Regions from separate parts of the Rhodococcus sp. G6(2025) genome, predicted to be linked through region 4. Evidence: riboswitches for the same ligand, from Rfam matches in the RefSeq annotation. Region 4 holds a riboswitch; each other region holds the start of a gene.

Evidence for each region. A riboswitch is a leader RNA that binds a small molecule or an ion and turns the genes downstream of it on or off. The one in region 4 is predicted to bind thiamine pyrophosphate.
Region 1: another riboswitch for thiamine pyrophosphate. It lies ahead of thiC (phosphomethylpyrimidine synthase ThiC); the one in region 4 lies ahead of ACLIVD_RS06325 (3-oxoacyl-ACP reductase).
Region 2: another riboswitch for thiamine pyrophosphate. It lies ahead of thiO (glycine oxidase ThiO); the one in region 4 lies ahead of ACLIVD_RS06325 (3-oxoacyl-ACP reductase).
Region 3: another riboswitch for thiamine pyrophosphate. It lies ahead of ACLIVD_RS26945 (TenA family protein); the one in region 4 lies ahead of ACLIVD_RS06325 (3-oxoacyl-ACP reductase).

What each region holds. Positions count from the first base shown of each region.
Region 1 is NZ_CP179750.1:6,401,178-6,405,380, reverse strand. Features, by position in the region: gene thiD (bifunctional hydroxymethylpyrimidine kinase/phosphomethylpyrimidine kinase) at 1-528, opposite strand, end outside; gene thiC (phosphomethylpyrimidine synthase ThiC) at 539-2,185, opposite strand; TPP riboswitch at 2,178-2,285, opposite strand; gene ACLIVD_RS29725 (GNAT family N-acetyltransferase) at 2,419-2,805, shown strand; gene ACLIVD_RS29720 (GNAT family N-acetyltransferase) at 2,906-3,268, shown strand; gene ACLIVD_RS29715 (hypothetical protein) at 3,361-4,038, shown strand; gene ACLIVD_RS29710 (exodeoxyribonuclease III) at 4,005-4,203, opposite strand, start outside.
Region 2 is NZ_CP179750.1:6,410,497-6,414,699, reverse strand. Features, by position in the region: gene ACLIVD_RS29785 (GlnX family signal transduction membrane protein) at 1-820, opposite strand, end outside; gene ACLIVD_RS29780 (NUDIX hydrolase) at 966-1,724, shown strand; gene thiE (thiamine phosphate synthase) at 1,725-2,423, opposite strand; TPP riboswitch at 2,448-2,560, shown strand; gene thiO (glycine oxidase ThiO) at 2,559-3,626, shown strand; gene thiS (sulfur carrier protein ThiS) at 3,629-3,853, shown strand; gene ACLIVD_RS29760 (thiazole synthase) at 3,846-4,203, shown strand, end outside.
Region 3 is NZ_CP179750.1:5,827,178-5,831,380, forward strand. Features, by position in the region: gene ACLIVD_RS26935 (carboxylesterase/lipase family protein) at 1-1,311, opposite strand, end outside; gene ACLIVD_RS26940 (NUDIX hydrolase) at 1,421-2,098, shown strand; TPP riboswitch at 2,156-2,251, shown strand; gene ACLIVD_RS26945 (TenA family protein) at 2,245-2,967, shown strand; gene ACLIVD_RS26950 (ABC transporter substrate-binding protein) at 2,952-3,992, shown strand; gene ACLIVD_RS26955 (ABC transporter permease) at 3,970-4,203, shown strand, end outside.
Region 4 is NZ_CP179750.1:1,316,801-1,321,003, forward strand. Features, by position in the region: gene ACLIVD_RS06305 (CocE/NonD family hydrolase) at 1-171, shown strand, start outside; gene ACLIVD_RS06310 (oxidoreductase) at 212-1,090, shown strand; gene ACLIVD_RS06315 (organic hydroperoxide resistance protein) at 1,112-1,534, opposite strand; gene ACLIVD_RS06320 (MarR family winged helix-turn-helix transcriptional regulator) at 1,537-1,989, opposite strand; TPP riboswitch at 2,062-2,166, shown strand; gene ACLIVD_RS06325 (3-oxoacyl-ACP reductase) at 2,215-2,979, shown strand; gene ACLIVD_RS06330 (LLM class flavin-dependent oxidoreductase) at 2,981-4,203, shown strand, end outside.

The DNA.
Region 1 (4,203 bases), 2.9 Mb from region 4:
GGCGGCGCGGCGTGCGGTCGCGTCGTCCACCACCTCGATGCCGGTGATCAACCGGATCTCGTCGAGGTTCGGGGTGACCACCGTGGCGATCGGGATCAGCGTGTTCCGCACGGCGTCCAGCGCCTCGGCGTGCAGGAGCGGATCGCCGTGCATCGACGCGCACACCGGGTCCACGACCAGCGGGACCGGTAGGTCGCGGCCGATCCCGACCTCGGTGCACACGGCGGCGACGGCCTCGATGATGGCCGTCGACGCCAGCATGCCCGTCTTCGCTGCCCCGACCCCGATGTCGTCGACGACGCACCGCACCTGCGCGGCCACCGTCTCCGGCGGAATCTCGTGGAAACCGCTGACGCCCACCGAGTTCTGCACCGTCACCGCGGCGACCGCGACGCATGCGTGGACGCCGCACAGCGCCATCGTCCGCGAGTCGGCCTGGATCCCGGCGCCACCGCCGGAATCGGTGCCTGCGATGGTGAGGACTCGGACGGGGGTCTGGCCGTCGGGGGTCAGGGGCAGCAGCTTCACGAAGGGGACCTTACCGATTCTCTGAGGTGACGGACTCGACGGGCAGATACACGCGACCACCTGCGTCGACGAACTCGCTCGACTTCTCGGCCATGCCCGCCTCGATGGCTTCGACCGAATCGAGTCCATGTTGCTGTGCGTACTCGCGCACGTCGGCGGAGATCCGCATCGAACAGAACTTCGGGCCGCACATCGAGCAGAAGTGGGCCGTCTTTGCCGGCTCGGCGGGCAGCGTCTCGTCGTGGAACTCCCGCGCGGTATCCGGGTCGAGGGACAGCGCGAACTGGTCGTGCCAGCGGAATTCGAACCGGGCCTTCGACAGCGCGTCGTCCCGCTCCTGCGCCCGCGGATGCTGCTTCGCGAGATCCGCCGCGTGCGCCGCGATCTTGTACGTGATGACCCCGGTCTTGACGTCGTCCCGATTCGGCAGTCCCAGGTGTTCCTTGGGTGTCACGTAGCAGAGCATCGCGGTGCCGGCCTGCGCGATCATCGCCGCGCCGATCGCGGACGTGATGTGGTCGTACGCCGGCGCGATGTCGGTGGCGAGCGGCCCGAGCGTGTAGAACGGCGCCTCCTCGCACAACTCTTCCTCGAGGCGCACGTTCTCCACGATCTTGTGCATCGGGACGTGCCCGGGACCTTCGATCATCACCTGCACCCCATGGGATTTCGCGATCCGCGTGAGCTCCCCGAGGGTGCGCAGTTCCGCGAACTGGGCTTCGTCGTTGGCATCCGCGATGGAGCCGGGGCGCAGACCGTCACCGAGCGAGAACGTGACGTCGTAGCGGTGGAGGATCTCGCACAGTTCGCCGAAGTGGGTGTACAGGAATGACTCTCGATGGTGGGCCAGGCACCAGGCCGCCATGATCGACCCGCCGCGGGAGACGATTCCGGTGACCCGACGTGCTGTCAGCGGGATGTAGCGAAGCAGTACACCGGCGTGGACCGTCATGTAGTCGACGCCCTGCTCGCACTGTTCGATCACGGTGTCGCGGTAGATCTCCCATGTGAGCGCGGTCGGGTCGCCGCCGACCTTTTCGAGCGCCTGGTAGATCGGCACGGTTCCCACGGGCACGGGCGAATTGCGCAGGATCCATTCTCGTGTCTCGTGGATGTTCTTGCCGGTGGACAGGTCCATGATGGTGTCTGCACCCCACCGCGTCGCCCACACCATCTTCTCGACCTCTTCCGCGATCGACGACGTGACCGCGCTGTTGCCGATGTTCGCGTTGATCTTCACCGCGAACGCCTTGCCGATGATCATCGGCTCGAGTTCGGGATGGCAGCGGTTGGCCGGGATCACGGCGCGTCCCGCCGCGACCTCGGTGCGCACCGTCTCGGGTGAAACACCCTCGCGTGCAGCGCAATACTGCATCTCGGCGGTGACGACGCCGGCGCGAGCGGCATCGAGTTGGGTGCCCTCCCGGCCGGCGATCCACGGTGCGCGCAGATGCGGCAATCCCGCTCCCAGGTCGATCGTGGCGTCCGCGTCGGTGTACGGACCCGACGTGTCGTACACGTCGAGGTGTTCACCGTTGGTGAGGTGTACGCGCCGGACCGGCACCCGGATGTCGTCGCCCGACAGCAGGTACTGCTTGGTGCTGCCCTCGATCGGCCCCGTCGTGACGGACGTGGCTGTAGATACGTGTGTGCTCATCGATGATGCTCCCTACGCCGGCATTACCCGGACAGGTTCGACGGTCGACGGCCCTAGCCGTCCTCTCAGCCCGCTGGTGCGAGCCCCCGTGGATGTGTAGTTGTCACACAAACTGTAACCGAGATCTCTGTGATCAATCATTCGGGTGAAACTTGGACAGCGGTTCCCGGCATCGGTATAAAGGGTGATGAACATCACATTTCGATTACGACACATACCCCCAGGAGATAGCCATGCTGACAGACGCGCAGGTTGTGGACGTGATCGACAACGCCGATCAGAACCGATTCGAGCTACGCCTGAGTGGTGATCTGGTCGGCATCCTCGGGTATTTCGACCTCGCGGACACCCCGCCCGGCGCCGGTGCCGGCGAGGGCGTGGTGGCCGCTCGGCCGCCGGGCCCGAAGAGTCGAGGGCGGCAGGCGCCCGTGGTCTCGTTCATGCACACCGTGATCGTGGAGGACTTCGGCCACCGCGGACTCGCCGCCCTCATGGTGGGTCGCTCCCTCGACCTCGCCCGCGGGTACGGCTGGAAGGTCCGGCCCGTGTGCACGTACGTGCAGCGCTTCGTTTCGGCGCATCCCGAGTACCGCGACCTCGTCGTTCCGGTGGACGGCTGACTGCGGCGGGCCACGAATCGGGCACTCGTCGGCAACGAAACGGTTCCGGGAGCGGCGATTCCGCTCGCGAGGATGCCGCCTTACTGATTCCATGAGTGGCATGGATCACATTTCGAACAGTTCCGAGTCGTCGGGGAACATCACGGCCGCTGATGCTCGCGTGCTCGACAACCCTGCCCATGAACGATTCGATCTGTGGCTGGGGGACGAGTTGGTCGGCATCCTCGGCTACCGGGACGAGGACGACATTCCCGGATTCACCGCGAAGCCGGGCGAGGTGGTCGCGTTCATGCACACGGTCGTCAAGGAAGAGTTCGGTGGGCGCGGGCTGGCCGCGGTCCTCGTGGGCGAGGCGCTCGGCTCGGCGCGTCGGCGTGGCTGGAAAGTGCGTCCCATCTGCACGTATGTCCAGCGCTACTTGGCGCTCAATCCTGAGTACCTCGACGTCCTGGTTGCCGAGTAGCCCCACTCGCGAGAGCACTGCTCTTGCCATCTGCGACTCTGCTGTGAATACTGCTCTGCATAGAGAGCGGTGCTCACAATGGAGGAGTCGTCATGACCGTGTCGGATCGGATCGAGAGTCGTACCGGGGTCGCACGGATCTGCGCCGCGGCGCTGTTCGCCCTCGCCGGCGTCCTGTTCGTCGTGTACCCCTTGGTGCGTCCCTACGCAGCGGGCGGGGCGCCGGACGGGCGGGCCGAGTTCGCCTCACCGTCGTGGCTCGTCGCACACCTCGCCGCGGTCGGCGGATTCATCGCGTTCGGGCTTGCGCTCGTCGCGCTCAGCGGACTGCTGAAAGGGACGGGCGGTGAACGGGCGGCGGTGGTCGCGGTGGCGGCGTCGTGGATCGGGACAGGGCTGACGCTGCCCTATTACGGGGCCGAAACGTTCGCGCTGCACGCCCTGGGCGGCAGCGACCTCGACGAGAATGCGGTCACAACCCTCACCGAAAGCGTGCGGATGGGGGCGGCGCAGGCGACGCTGTTCGCCACCGGTCTGCTCCTCGTCGCGGTCGGCGCAGCCGCTGCCGCCGTGGCGATCGCCCGGTCCCGGCTACTCGCCGGGTGGGCGGGGATCCCGATGGCAGTGGGGTTCGCGCTGTTCATCCCGCAGTTCTACGTCGACGCCCCACTGCGCATCGGGCAGGGAGTGCTCATCGGATTCGGGTGCGCGGTTGTGGCGCTCGGTGTGCTGCGTTCTCAATCGCCGAGGTCGACGATGACCGGCGCATGATCGCTGGCGCCCTTGCCCTTGCGTTCGTTGCGGTCGATCTCGGCCTTGTCGACGCGGCCGGCGAGGGCGGGCGAACCCAGCACGAAGTCGATGCGCATTCCCTGCTTCTTCGGGAACCGCAACTGGGTGTAATCCCAGTAGGTGTAGACACCGGGGCCAGGGGTG
Region 2 (4,203 bases), 2.9 Mb from region 4:
AGGAGACCAGACCGGCGACCAGCATCCACACCAGGAGGATCGCCGTGCACGACGACGCCACGATCAGCCCGAGATTGAACGTGCGCCGACTGAGTCTCGCGATGACGATCTGGGCGCCGAGCAGCGCGACGAGCGCGACGAGGATCAGGATCAGCGCCAGCCAGGGCGGGCGGGAGTAGTCCCGTTGCGTGTCCGCGACGTCAGCCTCCTGCTGGGCGTGCAACTGCTGCGCCATCGGCAGCATGCTCGTCTGCATCAGCGTGGACGCCTCGCTGAGGTAGGCCGCGCCGACGGGATGGCCGGTGCGATTGTTGGCCCGCGCGGTCTCGACGAGACCGGCGTAGACGCTGAGGTCGCTGGAGATGGAGGCCAGCAGACGGCGGCTGTCCACGTCGCTCGCCGCGAGACCGCCCGACGCGTACACCAGGTCGGCGGAGGCCGTGCCGATCGCCTGCGCGTAGGTGTCGCGGAGTTCGGGAGGTTCGAGACCGCCGGAGATGAACGCCGTCGTGGCCGCGGCATCCGCCACGGACAGGGCGCTGTAGAGGTTCTGCGCCGAGAACGACAGTGGTTCCGTCTCCGCGAGGACGCTGTCGAGAGTGGCTTCCCTGCTGTTCACCGTCGAGGCGGCCACCAACCCGGCCGCGAGTGTGAGCAGGACCAGGAGGGCTCCGAGGGCGGTGAGTTTGGCGGGAGTCGACTCCAGGAACGCGCGCAGTTCCTTGCGGCGTGCCACCGCGGGGTCGACGTCGTCGTCCGCGACGGCAGACAATGCGCGGCTGCCGTGGGGTTCGATCGACGGTGCCTCACGCAGAACCACCTCGCACCCCTCCCGTGTCATGGCCGCACCTTGTGGGGAGCATATAAGCAGCGGTCGGTTCACGACTGCCGACGGGCAGTTCCGGAAGAAACCGTTAGTGTGAGGGAACTGCAGGGAGACCCATCAGGTCGGACAGGGGTAGTCGATGCGTGGTGACGGTGACGGTTGGGCAACCGGGCCGGACGGCAGTCGTCATTGGGGCAAGCACGGTGCGGCCGGGTTGTTGCTGCGTGCGCCGCTCCCCGACGAGACGCCGGCCGTGCTGCTGCAGCACCGTGCGGTCTGGAGTCACCAGGGCGGTACGTGGGCGTTGCCCGGCGGTGCCCGGGACAGCCACGAGACCACCACCCACGCCGCGGTACGCGAGGCCCACGAGGAAGCCGGCATCGAGAGCGCGGCCATCCGCGTCCGCACCGAGGTCGTCACGATGAAGGCCGCGAGCGGCTGGAGTTACACCACGGTGATTGCCGACGCCGAGCGCCCACTGCCCACCGTCGCGAACGGCGAGAGCACCGAACTGCGCTGGGTGCGGGAAACCGACGTCGCCGGGTTGCCGCTGCACCCGGGATTCGAAGCGGGGTGGCCGCAACTGCGCACCACCGAGGTGCGATTGCTGCTCGACCGGCACGACGTGCTGGGCGAACGCGGCGCGCTGGCGCAGTTGTCGAAGGCACTGCCCCGCACGGTGCACCTGCCCGACGGCACCTACGGGTGGTTGCCGCGCGTCGAGGTGCTCGAAGCCCTGGACGCGGTCGGCAGCCTCGCCGAACCGGCCGGCCACGGCACCACACTGGGAACGGTGACGGCATTCGTCACCACCGACCCCGACCTGATCGAACAGTTGCCGGCCACAGTCGTGGTCCTGCCGCCCGCTACGGTGCTGGACTGGCTGGACCAGCCGTAACTACGCGTTCTGCTGCAACAGGGCGGACAGCGAGCGCGCGGCGGCCTGCGGGTCGCGGGCCTCGGTGACGGCCCGCACGACGACGATGCGGGAGGCCCCCGCGGCGAGGATCTCCGGAACGCGGGACTCGTCGATGCCGCCGATCGCGAACCACGGGCGGTTCGGCTCCGAGTCGGCGGTCGATCGCACCAGATCGATGCCCGACGCGGTCCGCCCCGGCTTGGTGGGGGTGGCCCACACCGGACCGGTGCAGAAGTAGTCGACGCCGTCCTCGATCGCCGCGAGACTGGCCTGCGCGCGACTGTGGGTGGAGCGGCCGATCAGGACGTCGGAACCCACCACGGTCCGTGCGTACGGGACGGGCAGGTCGCCCTGGCCGAGGTGCAGCACGTCGGCCCCGGCCGCCAGCGCCATGTCGGCGCGGTCGTTGACCGCGAGCAGCGCTCCGTGCCGCCTGGCCGCGGCCGCGAGCACCGACAGTGCCGCCAGTTCGTCCCGGGCGTCCATCGTGCCGAACTTCTTCTCTCCGGCCGAGCCCTTGTCGCGGAGCTGGATGATGTCGACGCCGCCGGACAGTGCGGCCTCGGCGAACTGCGCCAGGTCGCCCTTCTCGCGCCGAGCATCGGTGCACAGGTACAAACGTGCTGTTCCGAGGCGGCGCCGACGGTCCGTGAGGTTGCTGTGATGCGAGGTGGTCACGGCATGACGGTAGCCTCTACGGTGAAAGTGCAACACGGGAGTCCCGGGGAACGTGGGGCTGAGAGGGGCTCACGCCGAGCCCGACCGTCATACCTGACCCGGATCATGCCGGCGCAGGAAGTGAGGTGGAGTTCAATGGCGAGATCGGTATCCGTCGTCGGAGGCGGAGTGATCGGCCTGTCCATTGCGTGGCGCGCAGCCCGCAACGGGTGGTCGGTACGGCTGTACGACCCGTCGATCGGTTCGGGAGCGTCCTGGGTGGCGGGCGGCATGCTCGCCCCGTTGTCCGAGGGCTGGCCCGGCGAGGAGAGCGTCCTCGAACTGGGGAGCGCGTCGCTCGACCGGTGGCCCGAATTCGGGAAGGAACTCGAGGCCGGGGCCGGCGTCGAGCTGTTCACGTCGGAGAGTTCGCTCACCGTCGCGCTGGACGGCGCCGACGCGGAGGACCTGCGGACCATCGCCGAATGGGTGGGTGCGCAGGGGCGGGAACTGCAGATCCTGGGTCGCGCCGAAGTTCGGGCCCTCGAGCCGATGCTGGGTCGCGGAGTCCGGTTGGGACTTTTGGCCGTCGACGAACTGGCCGTGGACAACAGGCTGCTGTTGCAGGCGTTGCAGCGGTGCGCCGTCGACGCCGGAGTGGAGCTGATCGGGGAGGCCGTGCACAGCCTCGACCGGCTGAGCACGGACCAGATCGTCGTCACCGCGGGCATCGCGTCACCGGCCCTGTGGCCCGGGCTTCCGGTTCGCCCCGTGAAGGGCGAGATCCTGCGGTTGCGCTCGCGTCCCGGGGTGACCCCCGCGCCCGGCCGCACCATCCGCGGCAGCGTGCACGGCAGGCCCGCCTACCTGGTGCCACGGGCCGACGGCATCGTCGTCGGTGCCACCCAGTACGAGTCGGGCAACGACACGCAGGTCACGGTGGCCGGCGTGCGAGACCTGATCGCGGACGCCGAGGCGCTGATGCCCGCCATCGGCGAGTACGAACTGCGCGAGACCTCGGCAGGTCTGCGCCCGATGACCCCGGACAACCTGCCGCTGATCGGCCGGGTGTCCGATCGGGTCGTGGTGGCGACGGGACACGGCCGTAACGGCATCCTGCTCACCCCGGTGACCGCCGACGCGACGGTGGCATTGTTGGAGGGCTCGGCACTGGTCGAGGCGAAAGCCGCCGACCCCGAACGTTTCGAGAAAGTAGCGAGGTAGAGATGAGTGAGCAGCAACTAGTGGTGCCGATCGGCATCAGCGTCAACGGCGAGGACCACGAGTTCACGGAACCGTTGACCGTCACCGGGCTGCTGGAGGTGCTGAACCTGCCCACCAAAGGCATCGCGGTGGCAGTGAACGGCGCCGTGTTCCCGCGCGCCCGGTGGGACGAGCTCGTGGTCCGGGGCTGGGAGATCGAGATCCTCACGGCGGTGCAGGGTGGCTGACGCGACGCCCGGCGTGCAGAAGGGCCTCACGATCGCGGGCCGCACGTTCGGTTCACGGTTGATCATGGGCACCGGCGGCGCCGCCAACCTCACGGTGCTCGAAGAGGCGCTCGTCGCGTCCGGCACCGAGCTGACCACGGTCGCGATGCGCCGCGTCGACGCCGCAGGCGGCACCGGTGTGCTGGACCTGCTGCGCCGGCTCGACATCGCGCCGCTGCCCAACACGGCCGGGTGTCGCGGTGCGGCCGAGGCGGTGCTGACGGCGCAACTCGCCCGTGAGGCGCTCGAGACCGACTGGGTGAAGCTCGAGGTCATCGCCGACGAACGCACCCTGATGCCCGACGCCATCG
Region 3 (4,203 bases), 3.5 Mb from region 4:
GATGTTGAGGGTGTCGAAATTGCCGAAGACGTACGGGAGTTCGGTGGCGTGGCCGGCTCCGATCCGTGCGGCCTTGAGCATCGGCGTGGCCTGATCGAACCGGTACATCCACGTCGGCGAGTGCCGGCTGTGGGCGTCGGCCACCCACAGGGCGGGCATCCGGAACGCGGCGTCCCTCGACATCGCGAGCGCGCCCTTCGGCTTTCCGCGGTCCGGGTACGCCGACAGGATGTCGGCGAGGCGGGCGGCGGGCAGTTCCGGGTGATCGGCCGCGATCGCCCTCAACATCTCCTGCACCGAATCCGACGTGACCGGCAGCAGAGGAGATTTCATGAACTTGAAGATCGACGACTCGTCCTTGTTGGAACCGATGATGAGAGGGATGCGGTGGGAGTGCCCCTTCTGGAACGCGGCCACCGGGTAACGGGGCAGGAAGTCGCGGTCCACCACGGGCGCCATCGCGAGCGTGCCCGGAATCCTCGTCGGCACCTCGTTGACGAGCGTGTCGCTGGCCTCGATCACCGTGCGGTACGGAAGGTGCAGCAGGGTGTCGATCTGCGCGGGTTCCACCTCGAGGATGTCGAGGAACTGTTTCGCGACGGTGGCCGCCCGCTCGCTCCCGTAGACCGACGTGGCGGGCGGGCTCTGGGCGATCGCGCGGTGGAACAGCCCCTCCGCGCTCGGACACGTCATCAGCGTGGTGATCGACCCGGCTCCGGACGACTCCCCGAACACCGTCACCTCGTCCGGGTCACCGCCGAACGACGCGATGTTGTCGCGGACCCATTCGAGGGCTGCGACCTGGTCGCGCAGCCCACAGTTGGTCTCGAACACTCGCTCGGCCGTCGAGAACGACGACAGGTCGAGGAAGCCGAGCGCTCCCACCCGGTAGTTGAACGAGACCAGCACGACGTCGCCGATTGTGGACAGGATGCGCCCGTTGTAGATGCCCTGAGCTGCGGTTCCCAGGCAGTAGGCACCGCCGTGGATCCACACCATCACCGGCCGCGGGGTGCCGTCGGGTCTCGGGGCCCAGACGTTGACGGACAGGCAGTCCTCGTCCATCTCGAGTCCCGCGTCGATGGGGACGGCGGTGCCGTGCCCCTGCGGCGCCATCGGGCCGAAGTCGACGCAGTCGCGCACACCCTCCCACGGTGCGGGCGGGGCCGGGGCGCGGAACCGCAGATCGCCGACGGGGGCCGCGGCGAACGGAATGCCCTTCCACGCGTAGACGTCGCCCTCGGGGTAGCCACGCACCTCACCGTCCCGCGCGCGGACGACGAGCGTGTCGCCGGACTTGTCGACCTCCACGGAATCTCCTCACGCATCACGTTCCGGGAATCTCTCGCCAAACTACCAACGATGAGCAGGCAGGACCGATCGAACGCGACATAGATCAACAGTGCGCTAACATTCCCGCGTGGCCGCATGGACCGATTCCGAGGGCAGGAGCCTCCTCGACTACCCGCGCCCGTCCGTGGCGGTCGACGTCGCCGTCCTCACCGTCGACGGCCCGGAACTGAAAGTTCTTGTGGTTCCCCGTCGTTCGGGCCGGACCGCCCTCCCCGGCACGTTCCTCCACCAGGGTGAGCGACTGCGGGACGCCGCCGAGCGGTGCCTGCGGATCAAGGCCGGCCTGACGGGCACCGAATTCCATCAGCTGGCGATGCTGGACGATCCCGGCCGCGACGATCGCGGGTGGGTGCTGTCGATGACGCACGGCGCCGCGCTGCCCCGCACGGCGCTCCCCCGCGACACGATGTTGGTCACCGTCGACGACGACCGGGTGACGCAGGACCTGGCGTTCGACCACGCGGACGTCGTCGCCCTCGCCGTCGCCGACCTGAGAGAGCGGTACGCGCGGGCCGTCGACCCGTCCGGCCTGGCCGGCGACACGTTCACGGTGCTCGAACTCCGCCGGGTGTACGAGGTGGTGTTCGGGCGTCCACTGCCGAAGGACTCGTTCCGGCGGCACCTGATGCCGGCCCTCGAGAACACCGGCGACATGGCCGTCGTCGGAACCGGCCGGCCCGCGGAGATCTACCGGCGCGGCCCCGCACCCCTCCCGCCGAGCGCGGCCGCGTTCCTCGCCGGCTGAGCCCCTCCACCGACCCTGGCCTTTCCGCCCGCGGCACGGCCGGTGCTAGGGTCGGCTTGTTCTGACACGGGGTGCTCCGCACGGGCGGGGCTGAGAACACACCCGGGAACCTGCTCAGGTAATGCTGACGAAGGGATGTCAACGTTGTGAATAGCTCTGTCCAAGATGCTGCCGGCGCCGGCCAGCACGCCCGATTCACGGACCACTTGTGGGACCGGACCAAGGTGCTGCGCGAGGCGATCGACGAACTCGAGTTCCTGCGCCGCCTCGGCGACGGAACGCTGCCGCTGGACGTGTTCCGCACGTACATCGAGCAGGATTTCCTGTACCTGACCGGGTACGCGAAAGCCCTTTCACTGGTGGCCGCGCACGCGCCGGGCCCGGTCGAGGCCGGCTTCTGGGCGGGCTCGGCCGCGGAGGCCGCCACGGTCGAGGCCGCGTTGCACCAGAATCTGCTGACCAGCGGACGACTCCCCGAGTCGGACGCGGAGCCGCTGCATTCGCCTGCCTGCCTCGGGTACATCTCCTACCTGACGGCCGTCGCCGCCACCGAGCCGTACGCGGTGGCCGCCGCGGCAGTGCTGCCCTGCTTCTGGATCTACGCCGACGTCGGGCACCGGCTCGCGGCGAGCGCCCGTGAGGTGCTCTCCACCGACCCGTCGCACCCGTACGCACAGTGGGTGACCACCTACGACGCGGAGGAGTTCCACGCCGCCGTCGCGAGGGCCCGCGAACTCGTGGACGCGGCGGCCGAGGCCGCGACCGATGCTCAGCGCGAGGCGATGGCGGAGGCGTTCGTGATCGCCAGCCGCTACGAACTCATGTTCTGGGACACCGCTCTCAACAAGCAGGAATGGCCGGCGTCGTGACACTCTTCTCTCGTACCAAGCGCGCTGCCACCGCAGCCGTCGTCCTGGTCTCCGCCCTGTCGCTGCTCACCGGTTGCGCCGGTGACTCCCAGTCCGGCGACACCATCCGGTTCGCACTCGACTGGACACCGAACACCAACCACACCGGCCTGTTCGTCGCCCAGCAGGAAGGCTGGTTCGCGGACGCCGGCCTCGACGTGCAGGTGCTGCCCTACAACGACACCTCGCCCGACACCCTGGTCGACGCCGGCAACGCGGAGTTCGGGGTGAGCTTCCAGAGTTCGGCGACGTTCTCGAAGGCCGCGGGCGCACAGACCACGTCGGTGATGGCTCCGCTGCAGCACTGGGCGACGGGCATCGCGGTGAAGGCGGATCGCGCCGACATCACCCGCCCCCGGGATCTGGACGGCAAGATCTACGCCGGGTTCGCGGACCCGGACGGCGAGGAGACGCTGAAGCAGATCATCCGCAACGACGGCGGCAAGGGCGAATTCACCACCGTCACGCTCGGCACCTCGGCGTACGAGGCCGTGTACTCCGGCACCGCCGACTTCACCGTCTCGTTCTTCGGCTGGGAGGGCATCGAGGCCGAGCACCAGGGCACGCCGATGCGTTACTTCCACTACACCGACTACGGCTTCCCGGATGCGTACGCTCTCGTCATCGAGGGCAACGAGGAGTGGATGGCCGACCATCCCGAGCAGGCCCGCAAGTTCGTCCAGGCCCTGCAGCGCGGATACCAGTTCGCCGCCGACCGGCCGGACGAGGCCGCGCAGATACTGATCGACGCCAACCCCGGCGCCTTCACCGACGAGTCCCTCGTGCGGGAGAGCCAGCAGATGCTGTCCTCCGAGTACATGAAGGACAGTTCCGGCAAGGTCGGGACACAGACGGCCGAGCAGTGGGCGGGGTACTCCGGTTTCCTGTTCCAGCACGGCCTGCTCACCGGCCCCGACGGGGCACCGCTGACCACGGAACCCGACTGGTCGACGTACTTCACCAATGAGTACCTCACTCAGCCCTGACCCGAGTCTGCGCACCACGGCCCCGGGCACGTCCCCGCTGCTGCGGCGGGTGCTGCCCGCGGTCGTGGTCGTGGCACTGCTGGTCGTCGCGTGGCAGGTGTACGTGACGGTCAGCGGAATCCGGCCGCAGGTGCTGCCGTCGCCGCTGCGGGTGGTCCAGCAGGGCTGGCGGGCGCGGGACGCCATCTCCGGTCACGCCTCCGCGACACTG
Region 4 (4,203 bases):
CTCGCGCCGGGGCACCGGCTGCGCGTCGACGTGTACGCGGGCAGCGTCCCCCGGTACCTGCCGCTCGGACCGATTCTGGCCGACAGCCAACTGAAGCCGCAGCACGTCGCGTTGTCCCCGGATCGGCCGAGTTTCCTCAATCTGCCGCTGGTCGGAGCGCAGGCGTGGTGAAACGTTCACGCCAACTCCCGAGATCCGTAGGGTTGACGCCATGACCAAGTGGACAGCTTCGGACATCGTCGATCAGAGCGGCCGCACGTTCGTCGTCACGGGCGCCAACAGTGGTCTCGGGGAGGTGGCCGCGCGAGCGCTGGGCAAGGCGGGGGCGCACGTCGTGCTGGCCTGCCGTAACACCCACAAGGGGGAGGTCGTCGCACGGTCGATCGGTGACAACGCCGAGGTGCGCCGCCTCGATCTGTCCGACCTCGCCTCGGTGCGCGAGTTCGCCGCCGGTGTCGAGTCCGTCGACGTGCTCGTGAACAACGCCGGCGTGATGGCGGTTCCGCAGCGTACGACCGCCGACGGATTCGAAATGCAGATCGGCACAAACCATCTCGGGCACTTCGCGTTGACCGGCCTGCTGCTCGACAAGATCACCGATCGGGTCGCCACGATGTCGAGTGCGGCACATCAGGCGGGAACGATTCACCTCGACGACCTCAACTGGGAACGCCGCAAGTACAACCGCTGGAGCGCCTACGGGCAGTCGAAACTCGCGAATCTGCTGTTCACGTACGAGTTGCAGCGCAGGCTGTCCGCGGCGGGGTCACCCGTGAAAGCGGTGGCCGCGCACCCCGGTTACGCATCGACCAATCTGCAGGCCCACACCGAGTCGGTGCAGGACAAGCTGATGGCCGTCGGCAACCGGATCTTCGCGCAGTCGGCGGAGATGGGGGCGCTGCCGATGCTGTACGCGGCAACGGCATCCGACGTGATCGGTGGCAGCTACATCGGGCCGGACGGCCTGTTCGAGCAGCGTGGCCATCCGAAGGTGGTGGGCTCCAACAAGAAGTCGCGGGACGAGCACACCGCGCGGGCGCTGTGGGCGCTGTCGGAGGACCTGACGGGCGTCGAGTTCACGTTCGGGTGACGCGACGCCCGTCAGGGTTGCTCAGTCTTCGGTGACCTCGAGGGTGACGTCGATGTTGCCGCGGGTGGCGTTGGAGTAGGGGCACACCTGGTGTGCCTTCTCGGTCAACTCGAGCGCCTCGGCGCGGGGCAGGTGGGGCAGGGAAACCTCGAGAGTGACGGCGAGACCGAATCCGCCGCTGTCCGTCGGGCCGATGCCGACGCGGGCGCCGACGGCCGAGTCGACGACGTTCGCCTTCGCCTGACGGCCGACCAACTGGAGCGCGGAGTGGAAGCACGCCGCGTATCCGGCGGCGAACAGCTGCTCGGGGTTGGTGCCGTCGCCGGACCCGCCCATCTCGGTGGGGATCGCGAGGTTCAGGTCGAGCTTGCCGTCGGACGTGCGGGCGTGGCCGTTGCGGCCTTCTCCGGTCGCGAGGGCTTCGGCGGTGTAGACGATCTTCATGGTTACTTCTCTCCTGTAGGGGTGGTGAAGCTGTGAAGTGACTCGGTGAGCCGCGACAGGGTGTCCCGGAGGGCGACGAGTTCGTCGATCTCCATTCCCGTCGAGTCGGCGAGTTCGGCGGGGATGCCCTCCGCGGCGGCGCGGAGGGCCGCACCCTTCTCGGTGAGGTGGATCCCGACCCGGCGCTCGTCGGCCGAGGAGCGCCGGCGTTCGACCAGTCCCAGGGTTTCGAGCCGCTTGAGCAGTGGAGACAGCGTGCCGGTGTCGAGGTCGAGGGCGTCGCAGATCTCACGTACTCCGCGGCCGTCCCGTTCCCAGAGCACCAACAGCACGAGGTACTGCGGGTAGGTCACTCCCAACGAGTCGAGCATCGACCGGTATCTCGCCGTCATGGCCCGGGAAGCCGAGTACAGGGCGAAGCACACCTGGCGGTCGAGGGTGAGGTTGTCGGTCACCACTGAATAGTTGCATACAACTAGGTTGTGCACAACCAAGAACTGGAATCGGTGATTGCGCTTACACTGTTGGCCAGTGACACGGGGTGCTGCCCGGCGACGAGCCGGACGGCTGAGAACAGACCCGTCGAACCTGAACTGGGTAATGCCGGCGAAGGGATGTCGCGGAGACGCCCGTATGCGCTCATCCGATGTCTCGTCGCCGACCGAACGGAAGGTGACAGCATGCAGCTCGACAAGCAGATCGTCCTGGTGACCGGCGGTGGGCGGGGCCTCGGCGCCGCCATCGTGCGGTCGTTCGCGGCGCAGAACGCGCGGGTGATCGTGAACTACCGGAACAGCCGGGACGCGGCCGAAGAACTCGCGGCGTCCCTGGGCGCGGACCGTGCGGTCGCGCTCCGGGCCGACGTCACCGATGCCGGACAGGTGGCGGCCCTGTTCTCCGCGGCGGAGGAGCACTTCGGCTCCCCGGTGACCACGGTGATCAACAACGCGCTCGCCGACTTCTCCTTCAACGGCGACGCACGCGACAAGGCGGACGTCATCACGTGGGAGTCCTTCGACTCGCAGCTGCGTGGCAGCGTGAAGGCGACGCTGCACACGACGCAGGCCGCGCTGCCGGGCATGCGTACGCTCGGGTTCGGCCGGATCGTGAACATCGGCACCAACCTGTTCCAGAACCCCGTCGTCCCGTACCACGACTACACGGCCGCCAAGGCCGCCGCGCTGTCGCTGACCCGCACCCTCGCCGCCGACCTCGGTCCCGACGGCATCACCGTCAACATGGTCTCGGGCGGGCTGCTCCGCACCACCGACGCGAGCGCCGCCACTCCCGACGAGGTATTCGACCTCATCGCGGCGAGCACCCCGCTGCAGCGCGTCACCACCCCGGACGAATTCGCCGACGCGGTGCTGTTCTTCGCGTCCCCGTGGTCGCGGTCGGTGACCGGCCAGAACCTCGTCGTCGACGGCGGACTGGTCAAGGACTGACATGACCGACGTCCGGCAACTGCACTTCAACGCATTCCTCTACAGCTGCGGGCACCACGGCGCCGCGTGGCGGCACCCCTCGTCCCAGGTGGAGCGACTCTGCGACATCGCCTACTACGAGGAGTTGGCGCAGACCGCGGAGCGGGGCTGCCTCGACGCGGTGTTCTTCGCGGACGGGCATTCGGTGCGCGACCCCGCATCCGGAGGCATGTGGTTCCTGGAACCGCTCACCGCGCTGTCCGCGATGGCGCGGGCGACGGAGCGGGTCGGACTGGTGACGACGGTGTCCACCACGTTCTACACACCGTTCCACGCCGCCCGGATGCTGGCGTCGCTCGACCACATCAGCGGCGGCCGCGCCGGCTGGAACGTGGTGACGTCGATGTTCGACGCCGAAGCGCGCAACCACGGGCTCGAGGAGATGCCGCCGCACGACGAACGCTATTCGCGTGCCGCGGAATTCGTCGACGTGGCACTCGCCCTGTGGGATTCGTGGGCGCCCGACGCGCTCGTGCTCGACCGGGACGGCATCTTCGCGGACCCGGCCAAGGTGAAGCCGGTCGAGCATCGGGGAAAGCATTTCCTCGTGGACGGTCCGCTGAACGTGCCGCACTCGCCGCAGGGTCGTCCCGTGCTGTTCCAGGCGGGCGCGTCCGATCAGGGCCGCGACCTGGCCGCCCGGTGCGCCGAGGGCATCTACGCCGTCGCCTACGACCTCACGGCCGCGCAGAGCTACTACGACGACGTGAAGCGGCGCATCCGCGCGGCGGGCCGCGACGCCGACGCGGTGACCGTGATGCCCGGTCTCGTGACCTATGTCGGTTCGACCACCGAGGAGGCCCGGCGGAAGAAGGCGGAACTCGACGCGCTCCTGCCCGTCGAACAGTCTCTGGCGCAGTTGTCGATGTTCGTCCAGCAGGACTGCAGTGCCTGGGAACTGGACGCTCCCGTTCCCGCGCTGCCGCCGCTGTCGGAGTTCACCGGGCCGCAGGGCCGGTACGACACGATCCTGCGGATCATCGAGAAGGACCGTCCCACCGTGCGGTCGCTGCTGGGCACGTTGGCGGCCGGCGGTGGCCACTGCACCATGATCGGAACCCCGGAATCGATCGCCGACGAGATCGAAACGTGGTTCCGCCGCGGCGGGGCCGACGGCTTCAACCTGATGCCGCCGCTCTACCCGAACGGCCTCGCAGACTTCGTCGACGAGGTGATCCCCGTCCT